Regions from separate parts of the Streptomyces sp. NRRL F-5650 genome, predicted to be linked through region 2. Evidence: riboswitches for the same ligand, from Rfam matches in the RefSeq annotation. Region 2 holds a riboswitch; each other region holds the start of a gene.

Region 1 (5,153 bases), on a different contig from region 2:
GTGGCGTCGGTCGCGAGCGCCGGGTGCATCACCTTCAGCGCGAGCACGCGGTCCAGGCGGGTGTCCACGGCCCGGTAGACCGTGGCCATCCCGCCGACCGCGATCCGCGCCTCGACGCGGTACCGGCCGTCGAGCACCTGACCGACGAGAGGGTCCTGGAGGGTCGTGTCCACGCAGGTGAGTCTACGAGCCGACACCGACACCCCGGGTCGTCGACCGGAATCGGGCCGGTACTGCAGCGCATCTGTGACGCTTCCCACGCGCCCCACGCACCGCGCGCCTCCGACGGCGGCGCACCGGCGCGGGATCACCGGAAGGCGGGCCGCTCCGGATCCAGCACCGCCAGGCCCTCCGAGGTGGACGACGCCTCGGCGAAGTGCCGCCGCGGAATCCGCCCGGCCCGCCGGGCCAGCCGCCCCGCCTCCACTCCCGCCCGCATCGCCGCGGCCATCAGCACCGGCTCCTGCGCCCGCGTCACCGCCGAGGCCAGCATCACCCCCGCACACCCCAGCTCCATCGCCAGCGCCACGTCCGAGGCCGTACCGGCCCCCGCGTCCAGGATCACCGGCACGCGCGCGTGCTCCACGATGAGCTGGAAGTTGTGCGGGTTGCGGATCCCGAGCCCGGAGCCGATCGGCGAGCCCAGCGGCATGATCGCCGCGCACCCGACGTCCTCCAGCCTCCGCGCGAGCACCGGGTCGTCGTTGGTGTACGGCAGCACCGTGAACCCGTCGTCGACCAGGGTCTCGGCCGCGTCCAGCAGCTCGACCGGGTCCGGCAGCAGCGTGCGCTCGTCGGCGACGACCTCCAGCTTGACCAGGTCCGTGCCGAGCGCCTCGCGCGCCAGCCGCGCGGTGAGGACGGCCTCCCCGGCGGTGAAGCAGCCGGCCGTGTTCGGCAGCACCCCGATGCCGAGCCGCTCCAGTACGGACAGCACCGACCCGTGCACCGAGGTGTTCACCCGCCGCATCGCGACGGTCGTCAGCTCCGTCCCGGAGGCCACCAGCGCGCGCTCCAGCACGTCCAGGCTGGGCGCGCCGCCCGTACCCATGATCAGGCGGGACCCGTACGACGTACCGCCGAGGACAAAGGGATCGTCGGCCACGGTCAGCCTCCCTGGACGGCGGTGAGGACCTCGACGCGGTCGCCGTCGGCCAGGGCGGTGGCGGACCACTGCGCGCGCGGGACGACGGTTTCGTTCAGGGCGGCGGCCACTCCGGACGGTGCCGCGGTGAGCGTGCCCACCAGCGCGTCCAGGGCGGTGCCGGGAGCCACCTCGCGCGGCTCGCCGTTGACGGAGATGTTCATGCGGACTGCTCCGAAAGTCGCGGGAGTGGTGGACGGGCGGGGTCGGCGCCGAAGCGGCGGGGCGTGAAGGGGCGGCCCTCCTCCGGCAGCTCCCCGGTGGTCAGGACGTGCGCCATGACGTCGCCGGTGACGGGGGTGAGCAGGACGCCGTTGCGGTAGTGCCCGGTGGCCAGCAGCAGGCCGTCCAGGTCGGTCGGGCCGAGCAGCGGGGCGTTGTCCGGGGAGCCGGGGCGCAGCCCCGCGCGGGTCTCCGTCAGCGGCAGCTCCGTGATGCCGGGGACCAGCTCGTGGGCGTCGCGCAGCAGCTCGTAGACGCCGCCCGCGGTGACCGTCGTGTCCCAGCCCAGCTCCTCGCTGGTGGCGCCGACGACCAGCTCGCCGCTCTCGCGGGGCACCAGGTAGACGTGGTTGCCGCGCACCACGGCGCGCACCGTCCGGTTCAGCAGCGGCCCGTGGGTCCGCGGCATCGTCAGGCGCAGCACCTGGCCCTTCACCGGCCGCACCGGCGGCAGGACGGCCTCCGGCACGCCCGCGAGCCGCCCGCTGAGGCTGCCCCCGGCCAGCACCACCTGCCCGGCCTCCAGCGGGGTGCCGTCGGCGGTGACGACGCCCGTGGCCCGCTCCCCGCGCCCGACGGCGAGCCGCTCGGCCCACTCCCGGTGGAAGACCACGCCCGCGTGTTCGCAGGCGGCCACCAGCGCGCGGGCGAGGCGGCGGGGGTCGATCTGGTGGTCGCCGTCCACCCGGAGCCCCCCGCGCACGCCCGGCGCCAGCATCGGCTCCAGACGCCGGCACTCGCGCCCCGACAGCCACTCCGACTCCAGGCCCGAGCGCTGCTGGAGCGCATGCAGGTCGCGCAGGTGGGCGCGGTCGTCGGCGTCCAGCGCGACGGCGAGGGTGCCGCAGCGCCGGTACCCGAGGTCCCGGCCGGTCAGTTCGGCCAGTTCGGCCGCGAAGCCGGGGTAGCGGCGGGCCGAGGCGAGGTTCAGCGCGAGCAGTGTCTCCTCGCCGTAGTGCAGCTCGGTGACGGCGGCCAGCATCCCGGCCGCCACCCGGGCCGCCCCGCCGCCCGGTTCGGGGTCCACGAGGGCGGTGGCCAGACCGCGCTGCGCGGCCCGCCAGGCCGTGACCAGCCCGACGATCCCGCCGCCGACGACGAGCACGTCGGGCGTGCGGGGTGTACGAGGCGTGTGTGGTGGAGACGACATGGGCGTCCAGCCCCTCCCTTCGCCGGCATGACCCGGATCAGGTTCGTACGGTCGGAGGCCGCCAGCCTCCCTCTCAGCCCGGTGCGTCCGGGCTCCCGCGAGTGCCTTGCGTCGGCCACCCTAGCCCGCGGCGCACGGCCCGGGTAAGGGACCCCGCGCGGCCGGGGGCCTCGCGCGGCTCACCCGGCACGGGCACTCACCGGCGGAACAGGGGGTGTCTATGGTGATCGGGTGAGTGAGCAGACGCGGGAACGGGGACAGGGACCGGCGGCGGGCGCGGAGCGCCGGGTGGTCGTGGTGGGCGCCGGGATGGCGGGCGTGCAGACCGCGGTCGCCCTCAGGGAACAGGGCTTCACCGGCCCGGTGACCCTGATCGGCGCGGAGCCGCACCAGCCCTACGACCGCCCCCCGCTGTCCAAGGCCGTCCTGCTCGGCACGGCCGAGGGCTCCGCCTTCGACGTCGACTTCGAGGCGCTCGGCATCACCCTGCGGCTGGGCTGCGAGGCCCTGGGCGTGCGCCCCGGCGACCACGTCCTCGACACCTCCGAGGGGCCGGTGCCCTACGACTCGCTGGTCCTGGCGACCGGCGCCGAACCCGTCCGGCTCCCCGGCACCGAGGGCGTGCCCGGCGTGCACCTGCTGCGCACCCTGGACGACGCCGAACGGCTGCGCCCGGTGCTCGCCCGGCAGCACGACGTCGTGGTCGTCGGCGCGGGCTGGATCGGCGCCGAGTTCGCCACCGCCGCGCGGGAGGCGGGCTGCGCCGTGACCGTGGTGGAGGCCGCCGACCGGCCGCTCGCCGACGCGCTGCCCGCCGATGTGGCCGCGCCGATGACCTCCTGGTACGCCGACGCGGGCGTCGACCTGCGCACCCGCGCGTGCGTGGAGCGCGTGGAGCGCGTCGAACCCGGCGGCCCCGGCGGGGCCGCCCGGGTCGTCCTCGACGACGGCACCCGGCTGCCCGCCGACGCGGTCGTCGTCGGCATCGGCGCCCGTCCGGCCACCGGCTGGCTGGCCGGCTCGGGGATCTCCCTCGGTCCGCACGGCGAGGTCCTGGCCGACGACCGCCTGCGCGCCTGCGCACCGGACGTCCACGCGGTGGGCGACTGCGCATCCTTCCCCTCCGCCCGCTACGGCGAGCGGCTGCTGGTGCACCACTGGGACAACGCGCTCCAGGGGCCGCGCACGGTCGCCGCCGACATCGTCGGCGCCCCGGCCGGCGAGATCCCGGCGGCCTACGATCCGGTGCCGTACTTCTGGTCCGAGCAGTTCGGCCGCTTCGTCCAGTACGCCGGTCACCACACGGCCGCCGACACCACCCTGTGGCGCGGCGACCCCTCGAGCCCGGCGTGGACGGTCTGCTGGCTGCGCGCGGGCCGCCTGGTGGCGCTGCTGGCGGTGGGCCGCCCCCGTGACCTGGCCCAGGGCAGACGCCTGATCCAGGCGGGCACGACGATGGACCCGGACCTGCTGGCCGACCCGGCGAAGCCGTTGAAGGCGGCGACGGCGGCATCGGCGTAGTCCGGTTTCCGAGTGTCAGTGCCAGGTGGCAGGCTGGGGGCGTGACCGAGATTGACGCAAAGACCGATGCTCTCGTGCCTGCCTGGCTCACCGTTCCCGACATCGCCGAGAAGCTCGGCGTCGAGGTGACCCGGGTACGCCAGCTCATCAAGGAAGGCCAGCTCATCGCCGTCCGCCGCGGGGAGAACCGCGCGCTGCACGTCCCCGCGGCCTTCATCGACGAGGACAAGGTCGTCAAGGGCCTGGCCGGGACCCTGACGCTGCTGCGGGACGACGGCTTCACGGCCGAGGAGATGCTGGAGTGGCTCTTCACGCCCGACCCGAGCCTGCCCGGCACCCCCGCCCAGGCACTGACGGAGAACCGCGGTACGGAGGTGAAGCGCCGCGCCCAGGCGCTCGCCGTCTGACCGCCGCGACGCCGCCCCGTCGCCCCGCTGATCCGCGGCGGCGCTGATCCGCCGCGCCGATTCACCGCACCACCCGGCGTACGCGCCGCGGACCACGGCCCGAAAACGGCCCGGTCCGCGGCCCGTGTGCCACCACCGCGCGGCCCGCCCCGGGCCCGCGCCGCCACCGAACGAACCGGGGGGACACCCGCATGCCCGACACCGCCGCGACCACCGCCCGCGCCCGGCTCGCCGACGCCCGGCTCTACCTGTGCACGGACGCCCGCCGGAGCCAGGGCGACCTGCCCGAGTTCCTCGACGCCGTGCTCGCCGCCGGGGTCGACGTCGTGCAGTTGCGGGACAAGGGAATGGAGGCGGCCGAGGAACTGGAGCACCTGGAGGTCCTCGCCGACGCCTGCGCCCGCCACGGCAGGCTCCTCGCGGTCAACGACCGCGCGGACGTCGCGCACGCCGCCCGCGCCGACGTGCTGCACCTCGGCCAGGGCGACCTGCCGGTGCCCGCCGCCCGGGCCGTGGTCGGCGACGGCATGCTGATCGGCCGTTCCACGCACGCCGAGGCGGAGGCCGCCGCTGCCGCCGTCCAGGACGGCGTGGACTACTTCTGCACCGGTCCGTGCTGGCCGACCCCCACCAAGCCCGGCCGCCACGCACCCGGCCTCGACCTGGTCCGGTACACCGCGGCCCTGGGCACCGACCGCCCCTGGTTCGC
Region 2 (5,153 bases):
CGGCAGCGACCAGGCCCTGTTCCGCTCCTCTGCGGCCCCCCTCGTGGCCTTCCTCGACCGCACCGACAAGCTCGTCCCCCTCGGCCAGGAGGGTGCGCTCGCCGACTTCGACAGCCACCTCGACGAAGCCCTGGACCGCATCCTGGCGGAGGAGCAGAGCGCGGGCTGAACCGTTCCGGCACGCACACCCGCAGCGGGGGCGGGGTGCCTCGCCGGGCGCGTCAGCGCTTGCGGCGACGGCCCCGCCCGCTCCGCGCGGGCGCTCCCGCACCGGCTGCCGGCTCCGGGGCCCGCGTCGGCCGGTCAGCCGACACGACCAGGGCGGCGAGGGCGGTGGTGACCGGCACGGAGGCCACCAGACCGATCGAGCCGACCAGCGTACGCACGATCTCCTCAGCGACCAGCTCGCTGTTGGCGACCGTCCCCACCCCGCTCTGCGCGATCGAGAACAGCAGCAGCAGGGGCAGCGCGGCGCCGGCGTAGGCCAGGACGAGCGTGTTCACGACCGAGGCGATGTGGTCGCGGCCGATGCGGATGCCCGCGCGGTACAGGCCGCGCCAGCCCATCGCCGGGTTGGCCTCGTGGAGTTCCCAGACCGCCGAGGTCTGGGTGACCGTCACGTCGTCGAGGACACCGAGCGAACCGATGATGACCCCGGCGAGCAGCAGCCCGCTCATGTCGATGGACGGGTACAGCCCGTGGATGAGGCCGGTGTTGTCGTCCGTGTTGCCGGTGAGTGCGGCCCAGCCGATGAACAGCGACCCGAGCACGCCGATCAGCAGCAACGAGATCAGGGTGCCGAGCACGGCCACGGAGGTTCTGGCCGACAGCCCGTGACACAGGTACAGGGCGATCAGCATGATCGCACTGGACCCGATCACCGCCACGACCAGCGGATTCGAGCCCTGCAGGATCGCGGGCAGAATGAAGAAGTTCAGCAGCAGGAAACTGACCGCCAGCGAGATCAGGGCCATGAGGCCGCGCAGTCGTCCGACGACCACGACGGCGAGGGCGAAGATGCCGGCCAACAGGCCAAGGGGGAGTTGACGGTTGACGTCGGTCACCGAGTACTGCAGGTCCTTGGGCGCGGAGGGCTCGTAGGCGACCACCACCTTCTGTCCCTCGTGCAACTGCCGTGACTGGTCCGGCTGCACGATCTCGTCGAACGTACGGCCCTTGTCGTCCCCCGTGTCGACGCGGACGGTGGCCCGCTTGCATTCGCCCTCGGCCTGCTGCACCGCGGACGACCCCTCGGCGGTGGAGGTGTCGCCGGTCGGGGTGCCGGCCGAGGGATTGGCCGCCTGGCAGCTCAGCGCGACGACCTTGGTGACCGTGGCCTCCTGTGTCTGCCGGTCGAAGCCGACACCCGTGCGCTCGTGGGGCGGCGCACCGCCCGGCCACAGGACCGCGAGCCCGACCAACACGGCTGCGGCGAAGGGGATCAGGACCGCGGCGATGACCTTCCGCAGGTGCCGGGAGACGGGCGCCGCGGGCCCGTGGCTGTGCGCGTGCGAGTGCCCGTGCCCGCCCCCCGCGTCCCGTCCGCCGCCCTCCGGGGTGTGCCCGTGGTCAGCCTCCGGTCTGCCGCCGAGCGTGCCGTGAGGGACGACGGGGACAGGGCCGGTCGCACGGCCGTCGTCCTCTTCGGCGCCCGGTCCGCGGCCGGGCCGGTGCGGCGGGAAGGGGGGATGCTGCGGTGTGGTCACCGCCCGATCATCGCAAGAACGGGAGGGGCCCTCTGGTCACCGCGCCCGAATGGGCGCTAGCGTGGTGGCACCTTTGTACACGCGGGAGCTCGGAGCACCGGGCTGAGAGGGCGCTGACCTCCGTTCCAGCGATGTTTCACGGGAAACGTCTCCGAAGGCGAGTGACGTATCCCACGAAGTGCCGTGAGACGGAAGCCGCTGCGTCGACCGCCGAACCTGTTACCGGGTAATGCCGGCGTAGGGAGTAGGTCTCATGACCATCAAGGACGCACGCACGCCTGCCTCCGCACAGGACTCCGCGCAGAATTCCGCCTCGGCGGATGCCGCGGGGACCAGTGAAGCCACGGAGGCCGGGAAGTCCATCGGCTGGCACAAGGCGTACGTCGAGGGCTCGCGCCCCGATGTGCGGGTGCCGGTCCGTCAGGTGCACCTCACCAACGGGCAGTCGGTCACGTTGTACGACACCTCGGGCCCGTACACCGATCCACTCGTCGACACCGATGTCCGCAGGGGCCTGGCGCCGCTGCGGGAGAACTGGATCATCGCGCGCGGCGACACCGAGGAGTACGCGGGCCGTCCCGTCCGCCCCGAGGACGACGGCATCAAGCACACCTCGCCCCGCGGCGGCCTGCGGAACCTCGACGCCGTCTTCCCCGGCCGCCCGCGGCAGCCGCGCCGGGGCCGCGACGGCACCGCGGTGACGCAGCTCGCGTACGCGCGGCGCGGCGAGATCACCCCGGAGATGGAGTACGTGGCCGTCCGGGAGAACGTCTCGCCGGAGGTGGTCCGCGAGGAGATCGCGGCAGGGCGGGCCGTGCTGCCCGCCAACGTCAACCACCCGGAGATCGAGCCGATGATCATCGGCAAGCGGTTTCTGGTGAAGGTCAACGCCAACATCGGCAACTCGGCGGTGACGTCCTCCATCGAGGAGGAGGTCGACAAGATGACCTGGGCGACCCGGTGGGGCGCCGACACGGTCATGGACCTGTCCACCGGCCGCAACATCCACACCACACGCGAGTGGGTCCTGCGCAACTCCCCTGTACCGATCGGCACCGTGCCGCTTTACCAGGCCCTGGAGAAGGTCGACGGCCGGGCCGAGGAACTGTCCTGGGAGATCTACAAGGACACCGTGATCGAGCAGGCCGAGCAGGGCGTGGACTACATGACGGTACACGCGGGCGTACGCCTGCCGTACGTACCGCTGACCGCCAACCGCAAGACCGGCATCGTCTCGCGCGGCGGCTCGATCATGGCGGCCTGGTGCCTGGCGCACCACAAGGAGTCCTTCCTGTACGAGAACTTCGAGGAGCTCTGCAAGATTCTCGCCGCCTACGACGTCACGTACTCCCTCGGCGACGGCCTGCGTCCCGGGTCGATCGCGGACGCCAACGACGAGGCGCAGTTCGCCGAGTTGCGCACGCTCGGGGAACTCAACCGGATCGCCAAGCGTTTCAACGTACAGACCATGATCGAGGGCCCGGGACATGTCCCGATGCACAAGATCAAGGAGAACATCGACCTTCAGCAGGAGATCTGTGATGAAGCTCCGTTCTATACGCTCGGCCCGCTGACGACGGACGTCGCGCCGGCGTACGACCACATCACCTCCGGCATCGGTGCCGCGATGATCGCCTGGTGGGGCACGGCCATGCTCTGCTACGTCACGCCCAAGGAACACCTGGGGCTGCCCAACCGTGACGACGTCAAGACCGGCGTCATCACCTACAAGATCGCCGCCCATGCCGCCGACCTCGCCAAGGGCCACCCCGGTGCGCAGGAGTGGGACGACGCGCTGTCGGACGCCCGGTTCGAGTTCCGGTGGGAGGACCAGTTCAATCTGTCCCTCGACCCGGACACCGCGCGGGAGTTCCACGACGAGACACTGCCGGCCGAGCCCGCCAAGACGGCCCACTTCTGCTCCATGTGCGGGCCCAAGTTCTGTTCGATGAAGATCTCGCAGGACATCCGCCGGGAGCACGGCAGCAGCAGGGGCGAGATCGAGGAGGGCATGGCTCAGAAGTCGAAGGAGTTCGCGGCGGCGGGCAACCGCGTCTACCTGCCGATCGCGGACTGAGCGCAGCGGTGCGGGGAGGGGACAGGTCTGGGGGGCCGGCCCTCTCCCCGGCCGGGGTTGCCGCTCGGCAGACTGGACGCATGACAGCCACCTCACTGAGCAAGGGTGCCAACGTCGCCGTCGACTTCCCCGCGGTGCGCGTCGAACTGGTGTGGGCGGACGGGCCGGGCGTCCCGGAGGTCGATGCCTCGGCGTTGCTGCTCACCTCGTCCGGACGGGTGCGGGACGACGGCGACTTCGTCTTCTACAACCAGCCCCGTCACTCCTCCGGCGCGGTGCGGCACCTGGGCAAGCTGGGCGGTCCCGGGCCGGAGGCGGGCGTCACGAGCGATGCCGTCGAGGTGAATCTGCGTGCGGTGGAGGCTCCCGTCGAGCGCGTCGTGCTGTGCGCCTCGGCGGACGGCGGGACGTTCGGCCGGGTGCCGGGGCTGTCGCTGAGGATGCTGGACACCGGGACCGGCACCGAGCTGGCCCGGTTCGACATCACGGCCGGGCCGGAGACGGCCATGGTGGGCGGTGAGCTGTACCGGCGCCAGGGGAAGTGGAGGTTCCGCGCCGTCGGGCAGGGGTACGCCGCCGGACTCGCGGGACTGGCCACGGACTTCGGCATCACCGTGGACGACGCTCCCCCGGCTCCCGCCCCCGCCCCGGCCCCGGCTCCCGCCCCGGCCCCCGCTCCCGCGCCGGCGGTGGCACCGGTCCCACCTGCTGCCTCCGTGCCCGCGGCCCCCGCGGCGCCCGTACCACCGCCGGTTCCCCCGGTGCCAGCCGTACCGCCGCTCGTACGACCTGCCGTATCACCTGCCCTACCGCCGAGTGCGTCACCGGCCGCCGGTCCCCGTCCCACCAAGGGCGAGGAACACCTGCCCGTGGACATGCGCAAGCGGCTGTCCCTGCGCAAGGAGCAGGTCGCGGTGAGCCTGAGCAAGCACGGAGCGGCCGGGGTCACGGCACGCGTCCTCCTCGTACTGGACGCCTCCGGGTCCATGTCCTTCCTGTACTCCAAGGGCGTCGTCGCGGACGTCGTGGAGCGGATGGCCGCTGTGGCCGCGCAGTTGGACGACGACGGGGAGATGCAGGCGTGGACCTTCGCCTCGAACCCGGCGCGTCTGCCCGACCTGCGCCTGGGCGAGTTGCCCGAGTGGCTGCGGCTGCACGTACGCGTGGGGGAGATCGGCCTGTTCCGGCGGGGCAGGAAGAAGGGTCTGCACCCCGAGCAGGTCGACATGCGAGCGGTCGGCATCCAGAACGAGGAGCAGAAGGTGATCGCCGAGGTCCGGGCCTTCGTCCGGGACCACCCGGCACCGGTTCCGACCCTGGTGCTGTTCTTCTCCGACGGTGGTGTCTACCGCAACGCCGAGATCGAGCGG
Region 3 (5,153 bases), on a different contig from region 2:
ACACCACCTCGTGCTCGGCGACCGCCAGGTCGACGTCGTCGAGCACGGCCCGCCCGCCGAAGCGGACCGTGGCGCCTTCGAGGCCCAGCAGGCTGGACGGCATGTCAGAACTCCCCGCTCCGGTCGGTCCGCAACCGCTCCAGCACCACCAGGGCCACGGCGCACACCAGCATCAGAATCGTCGAAAGGGCCATCGCCTGGCCGTAGTTCATGTCCCCGGGCCGTCCCAGCAGCCGGGCCACCGCGACCGGCAGCGTCGGGTTGTCGGGCCGCGCGATGAAGACGGTCGCGCCGAACTCGCCGAGCGAGACCGCGAAGGCGAACCCGGCCGCCACCAGGAGCGCCCGCCGCACCATCGGCAGGTCCACCTCCCGCCACACCCGCCACGGCGACGCCCCCAGCACGGCCGCCGCCTCCCGCAGCCGCCCGTCCACCGCCCGCAGCACCGGCAGCATGGTCCGTACGACGAAGGGGACGCCCACCAGCGCCTGCGCGAGCGGCACCAGGATCCACGAGGCCCTGAGGTCCAGCGGGGGTTCGTCCAGCGCGATCAGGAAGCCGAAGCCGACCGTCACGGCCGACACCCCGAGGGGCAGCATCAGCAGCGCGTCGAACCCGCGCACGAAGCGGCCCGCGTCGCGCCGGGTGAGCGCGGCCGCGGCCAGGCCGCCGATCACCACGGCGATGGCGGTGGCGGCGACGGCGTACTGGAGGGAGTTGCCGATCGCCTCGATCGGCGGGACGAGGAAGGCGCCGCCGTCCTCGCGGGTCAGCGCCCGGTAGTAGCCGAAGCCGGAGGCGCCCAGCGACCGCTGCACCAGCACCGCGAGCGGCAGCACCAGCAGGACCGCGATGACGCCCAGGACCCCGGCGAGCAGCGCCCACTGCCCCGCGCCGCGCGGCCGGCGCGCGGTCGTGCCCGCGTCCACCAGCCGCAGGGCCGTCTCGCGCCGCCGTACCGTCCAGGCGTGCACGGCGAGGACGGCGGCGACGGCCGCGAACTGGACCAGCGTCAGCACGGCGGCCGTGGACAGGTCGAAGACCTGGGAGGTCTGGCGGTAGATCTCCACCTCGAGGGTGGAGAAGGTGGGCCCGCCGAGGATCTGGACGACGCCGAAGGAGGTGAAGGTGAACAGGAAGACCATCAGCGCGGCGGCGGCCACGGCGGGCACCAGCGCGGGCAGCGTCACCTGCCGCCAGGCCCGCAGCCGGGAGGCGCCGAGCATCCGCGCGGCCTCCTCCTGCCGCGGATCGAGCTGCGCCCAGAGGCCGCCCACGGTGCGCACGACGACGGCGTAGTTGAAGAAGACGTGCGCGAGCAGGATCGCCCACACCGTGGTGTCCAGGCGCAGGCCCCACAGCTCGTCCAGCAGCCCGCCCCGCCCGACCAGCGCCAGGAACGCCGTCCCGACGACGACCGTCGGCAGCACGAACGGCACGGTCACCACGGCCCGCAGCACCTGTTTGCCGGGGAAGTCGAAGCGGGCGAAGACGTAGGCGCCGGGCAGCGCGATCAGCAGCGTGAGGGCGGTGGACGCCAGTGCCTGCCAGGTGGTGAACCACAGGACGTGCCGCACGTCGGACTGCGCGAGCACGTCCCCGAACCGCCCCACCTGCCAGGCCCCGTCGGCCTTCAGGCCGCGCGCGACGATGGCCGCGACGGGGTAGGCGAAGAACACCGCGAAGAACGCGACCGGCACGGCCATCAGACCGAGCCGCGCCGCGCTCCCGCGCACGCTCCCCACCGGCTTGCCCCGGTCGCTCACTTCAGTACGAGCGAGGTCCACGACTTGACCCACTGGTCGCGGTTGCCGGCGATCTTCGCCGGGTCGAGGGTCTGCGGGTCCTTGGCCTGCGGCCCGAACTTCGTGAACACCTCCGGGACCTGCGCGTCCTTCCGCACCGGGTGGACGAACATGTTCAGCGGCATGTCCTCCTGGAAGGTCTTGCTCAGCAGGAAGTCGAGGAGTGCCTTGCCGCCCTCGGGGTTCCTGGCGTTGGCGAGCAGGCCCGCGTACTCGACCTGCCGGAAGCAGGTCCCGTCGGCGACGCCCGTGGGGGCGGTGTCCGGCTGCGGGTCGGCGTAGACGACCTCGGCGGGCGGGGAGGAGGCGTAGGAGACGACCAGCGGGCGGTCGCCTCCCGCCTTCCTGCCGCCGGCCGAGCCGGAGAACTCCTCGTTGTACGCCTGCTCCCAGCCGTCGACGACCTTGACGCCGTTCGCCTTGAGCTTCTTCCAGTAGCCCTCCCAGCCGTCGTCCCCGTACCGGGCGGCGGTGCCGAGCAGGAAGCCGAGGCCCGGCGAGGAACTGCCCGCGTTCTCGGTGACGAGCAGGTCCTTGTAGGCGGGCTTGGCCAGGTCGTCGAAGGACTTCGGCGGTGCGAGCCGGTGCTTGTCGAAGTAGGCCCTGTCGTAGTTGACGCAGATGTCGCCGGTGTCGACGGGCGTGACCCGGTGCTTGTCCCGGTCGGCCCGGTACTCGGGCGGGACCCGGTCGGAGCCCTTCGCCTCGTACGGCTGGAACAGGCCGTTGTCCAGGGCGCGGGACAGCAGGGTGTTGTCGACGCCGAAGAAGACGTCGCCCTGCGGGTTGTCCTTGGTGAGGATCGCCTTGTTGACGGCCTGCCCGGCGTCGCCGTCCTCCAGGACCTTGACCTTGTACCCCGACTTCTTCTCGAAGGCCGCGATGACGTCCTTGGAGGCGGCCCACGAGTCGTGGCTGACCAGCGTCACCGTCTTGGAGCCGCCGGCGCCGCTGCCGCCCCCGTCGTCGGACGACGATCCGCAGGCGGCCAGCGTGCCGACCATGCCGAGCCCGACGGCCAGGACACTGACCTGCTTGGTGATGCCCTTCTTGGTGATGCTCACTGAATTCCTCCTGGGTGACCAGGAGAAGACGCGGCCCCGCCCGGGACCCCTGGCGAGGATCCCGGGCAGGGCGCAACAGCTCGAGTGGTGACCGATCTCCCTACCCAGAATGACCTGGGCCAGGTTCAGAGGGTCTGCGGCCGGTGCCGCACTCTCAGCGCTGTGGCGCTCCCCTGTCGGAATATGAAGATGTGACTGCGAATGACGTTGTACGGCGTTGACGTACTTCCGTCGGTCAGGTTACCGCTCGCTCGCGGCGAGCTGACCACACGCCCCGTCGATCTCCTGGCCACGGGTGTCCCGGATCGTCACCGGCACACCGTGCGCCGCGATCGCCTCCACGAACGCCTTCTCGTCCTCGGGCCGCGACGCGGTCCACTTGGAGCCGGGCGTGGGGTTGAGCGGGATCAGGTTGACGTGCACGGGCCTGCCCTTGAGCAGCCGCCCGAGCCGGTCGCCGCGCCAGGCCTGGTCGTTGATGTCGCGGATCAGGGCGTACTCGATGGACAGCCGCCGCCCGGACTTCGCCGCGTACTCGAACCCGGCGTCCAGCACCTCGCGCACCTTCCACCGCGTGTTGACGGGGACGAGGGTGTCGCGCAGCTCGTCGTCGGGAGCGTGCAGGGAGATGGCGAGGCGGCACTTGAAGCCCTCGTCGGCGAAGCGGTGGATCGCCGGGACGAGGCCGACCGTGGAGACGGTGATCCCGCGCTGGGAGAGCCCCAGTCCGTCGGGCTCGGGATCGGTGAGCCGGCGGACGGCGCCCACGACCCGGTTGTAGTTGGCGAGGGGCTCGCCCATGCCCATGAACACGATGTTGCTGAGCCGGGCGGGACCTCCCGGGACCTCGCCGTCCCTGAGCGCCCGCATGCCGTCCACGATCTGGTGCACGATCTCGGCGGTCGACAGGTTCCGGTCGAGTCCGGCCTGGCCGGTGGCGCAGAAGGGGCAGTTCATGCCGCAGCCCGCCTGGGAGCTGATGCACATCGTGACCCGGTCCGGGTAGCGCATGAGCACCGACTCGACGAGGGTCCCGTCGAACAGCTTCCACAGCGTCTTGCGCGTGGTCCCCTCGTCGGTCGACAGGTGCCGCACGACCGTCATCAGCTCGGGCAGCAGCGCCTCGCGCAAGCCCTCGCGCGAGCCGGCGGGGATGTCGGTCCACTGCTCGGGGTCGTGCGCGTACCGCGCGAAGTAGTGCTGCGAGAGCTGCTTCGCACGGAACGGCTTCTCACCGATCGCGGCGACAGCCTCCTTGCGCTCGGCGGGCGTGAGATCGGCGAGGTGCCGCGGCGGCCGCTTCGCTCCGCGGGGTGCGGCGAAGGTCAGCTCACCGGGGGCTGGACGGGCCACGGTCGGACAACTCCTCAGGACGGCGGGCCTGTGGCAACCCCCCGCGTCGGCGGGGACAACGGCAGGGCCGTGCCGGAGCCAGGAGACCTCACTGGAAGACCCCCGCCTCGGCGGGGACACACGGAAGGGCCCGCGGCCAAAAGCCGCAGGCCCTTCCCAGACTACCTGATCGCTGTCAACCCGACCCGACGAAGATCACCAGCAGCAGCCACACCACCGGCGCCGTCGGCAGCAGCGAGTCCAGCCGGTCCATGATGCCGCCGTGCCCCGGCAGGAGGGTGCCCATGTCCTTGATGCCGAGGTCGCGCTTGATCATGGACTCGCCGAGGTCGCCCAGCGTGGCGCTGACGGCGACCGCGAGGCCGAGCAGCAGGCCCTGCCACCAGGTGCCGTCGTCGATCAGGAACTGCGTGCACAGTGCGCCCGCCGCCATCGCGAACGCCACCGCCCCGAGCAGGCCCTCGCGGGTCTTGCCCGGGCTGATGCGCGGGGCGAGCTTCTTCTTGCCGAAGCGCCAGCCGACGGCGTACGCCCCGGTGTCGCTGACGACCGTCAGTATCAGGAAGACCAGGACGCGCCAGGCCCCGTCGTCCGCCGCCAGCATCATGGCGACGAAGGTGGCCAGGAACGGCACGTAGAACGCGGCGAACAGCCCGGCGGTGACGTCCCTGAGGTAGCCCTCGGGGGGCTCGGTCATCCGCCAGACCAGGACCGCCAGCGCGGTGAGCGCCATGGCGATCCACGCACCCTCGGCGCCGCGCGCGTACCCGGCGACCACCATCGCCGCGCCGCCGACGGCGAGCGGCACGAGGGGCGCCTTGATGCTCTTGCGCTCCTCCAGCCGCTTGGTCAGCTCCCACAGCCCCACCACGACGGCGACCGCGATCACACCGACGAAGACGGCCTTGACGAAGAACAGCGACGCGATGAT

What was found. A riboswitch is a leader RNA that binds a small molecule or an ion and turns the genes downstream of it on or off. The one in region 2 is predicted to bind thiamine pyrophosphate.
Region 1: linked by a shared signal. The riboswitch ahead of thiO (glycine oxidase ThiO) and the one ahead of thiC (phosphomethylpyrimidine synthase ThiC) in region 2 are both predicted to bind thiamine pyrophosphate.
Region 3: linked by a shared signal. The riboswitch ahead of IG88_RS0113670 (thiamine ABC transporter substrate-binding protein) and the one ahead of thiC (phosphomethylpyrimidine synthase ThiC) in region 2 are both predicted to bind thiamine pyrophosphate.

What each region holds. Positions count from the first base shown of each region.
Region 1 covers NZ_JOGV01000004.1:48,538-53,690, forward strand. The annotation lists gene pknB (Stk1 family PASTA domain-containing Ser/Thr kinase) at 1-173, opposite strand, end outside; gene IG88_RS0106130 (thiazole synthase) at 308-1,105, opposite strand; gene thiS (sulfur carrier protein ThiS) at 1,108-1,308, opposite strand; gene thiO (glycine oxidase ThiO) at 1,305-2,516, opposite strand; TPP riboswitch at 2,514-2,625, opposite strand; gene IG88_RS0106145 (NAD(P)/FAD-dependent oxidoreductase) at 2,748-4,037, shown strand; gene IG88_RS0106150 (Rv2175c family DNA-binding protein) at 4,079-4,444, shown strand; gene thiE (thiamine phosphate synthase) at 4,636-5,153, shown strand, end outside.
Region 2 covers NZ_JOGV01000012.1:120,972-126,124, forward strand. The annotation lists gene IG88_RS0114655 (SsgA family sporulation/cell division regulator) at 1-169, shown strand, start outside; gene IG88_RS0114660 (YibE/F family protein) at 222-1,706, opposite strand; TPP riboswitch at 1,778-1,967, shown strand; gene thiC (phosphomethylpyrimidine synthase ThiC) at 1,960-3,783, shown strand; gene IG88_RS0114670 (VWA domain-containing protein) at 3,864-5,153, shown strand, end outside.
Region 3 covers NZ_JOGV01000011.1:199,407-204,559, reverse strand. The annotation lists gene IG88_RS0113680 (ABC transporter ATP-binding protein) at 1-103, opposite strand, end outside; gene IG88_RS0113675 (ABC transporter permease) at 105-1,787, opposite strand; gene IG88_RS0113670 (thiamine ABC transporter substrate-binding protein) at 1,763-2,809, opposite strand; TPP riboswitch at 2,949-3,054, opposite strand; gene rlmN (23S rRNA (adenine(2503)-C(2))-methyltransferase RlmN) at 3,110-4,222, opposite strand; gene IG88_RS0113655 (phosphatidate cytidylyltransferase) at 4,398-5,153, opposite strand, start outside.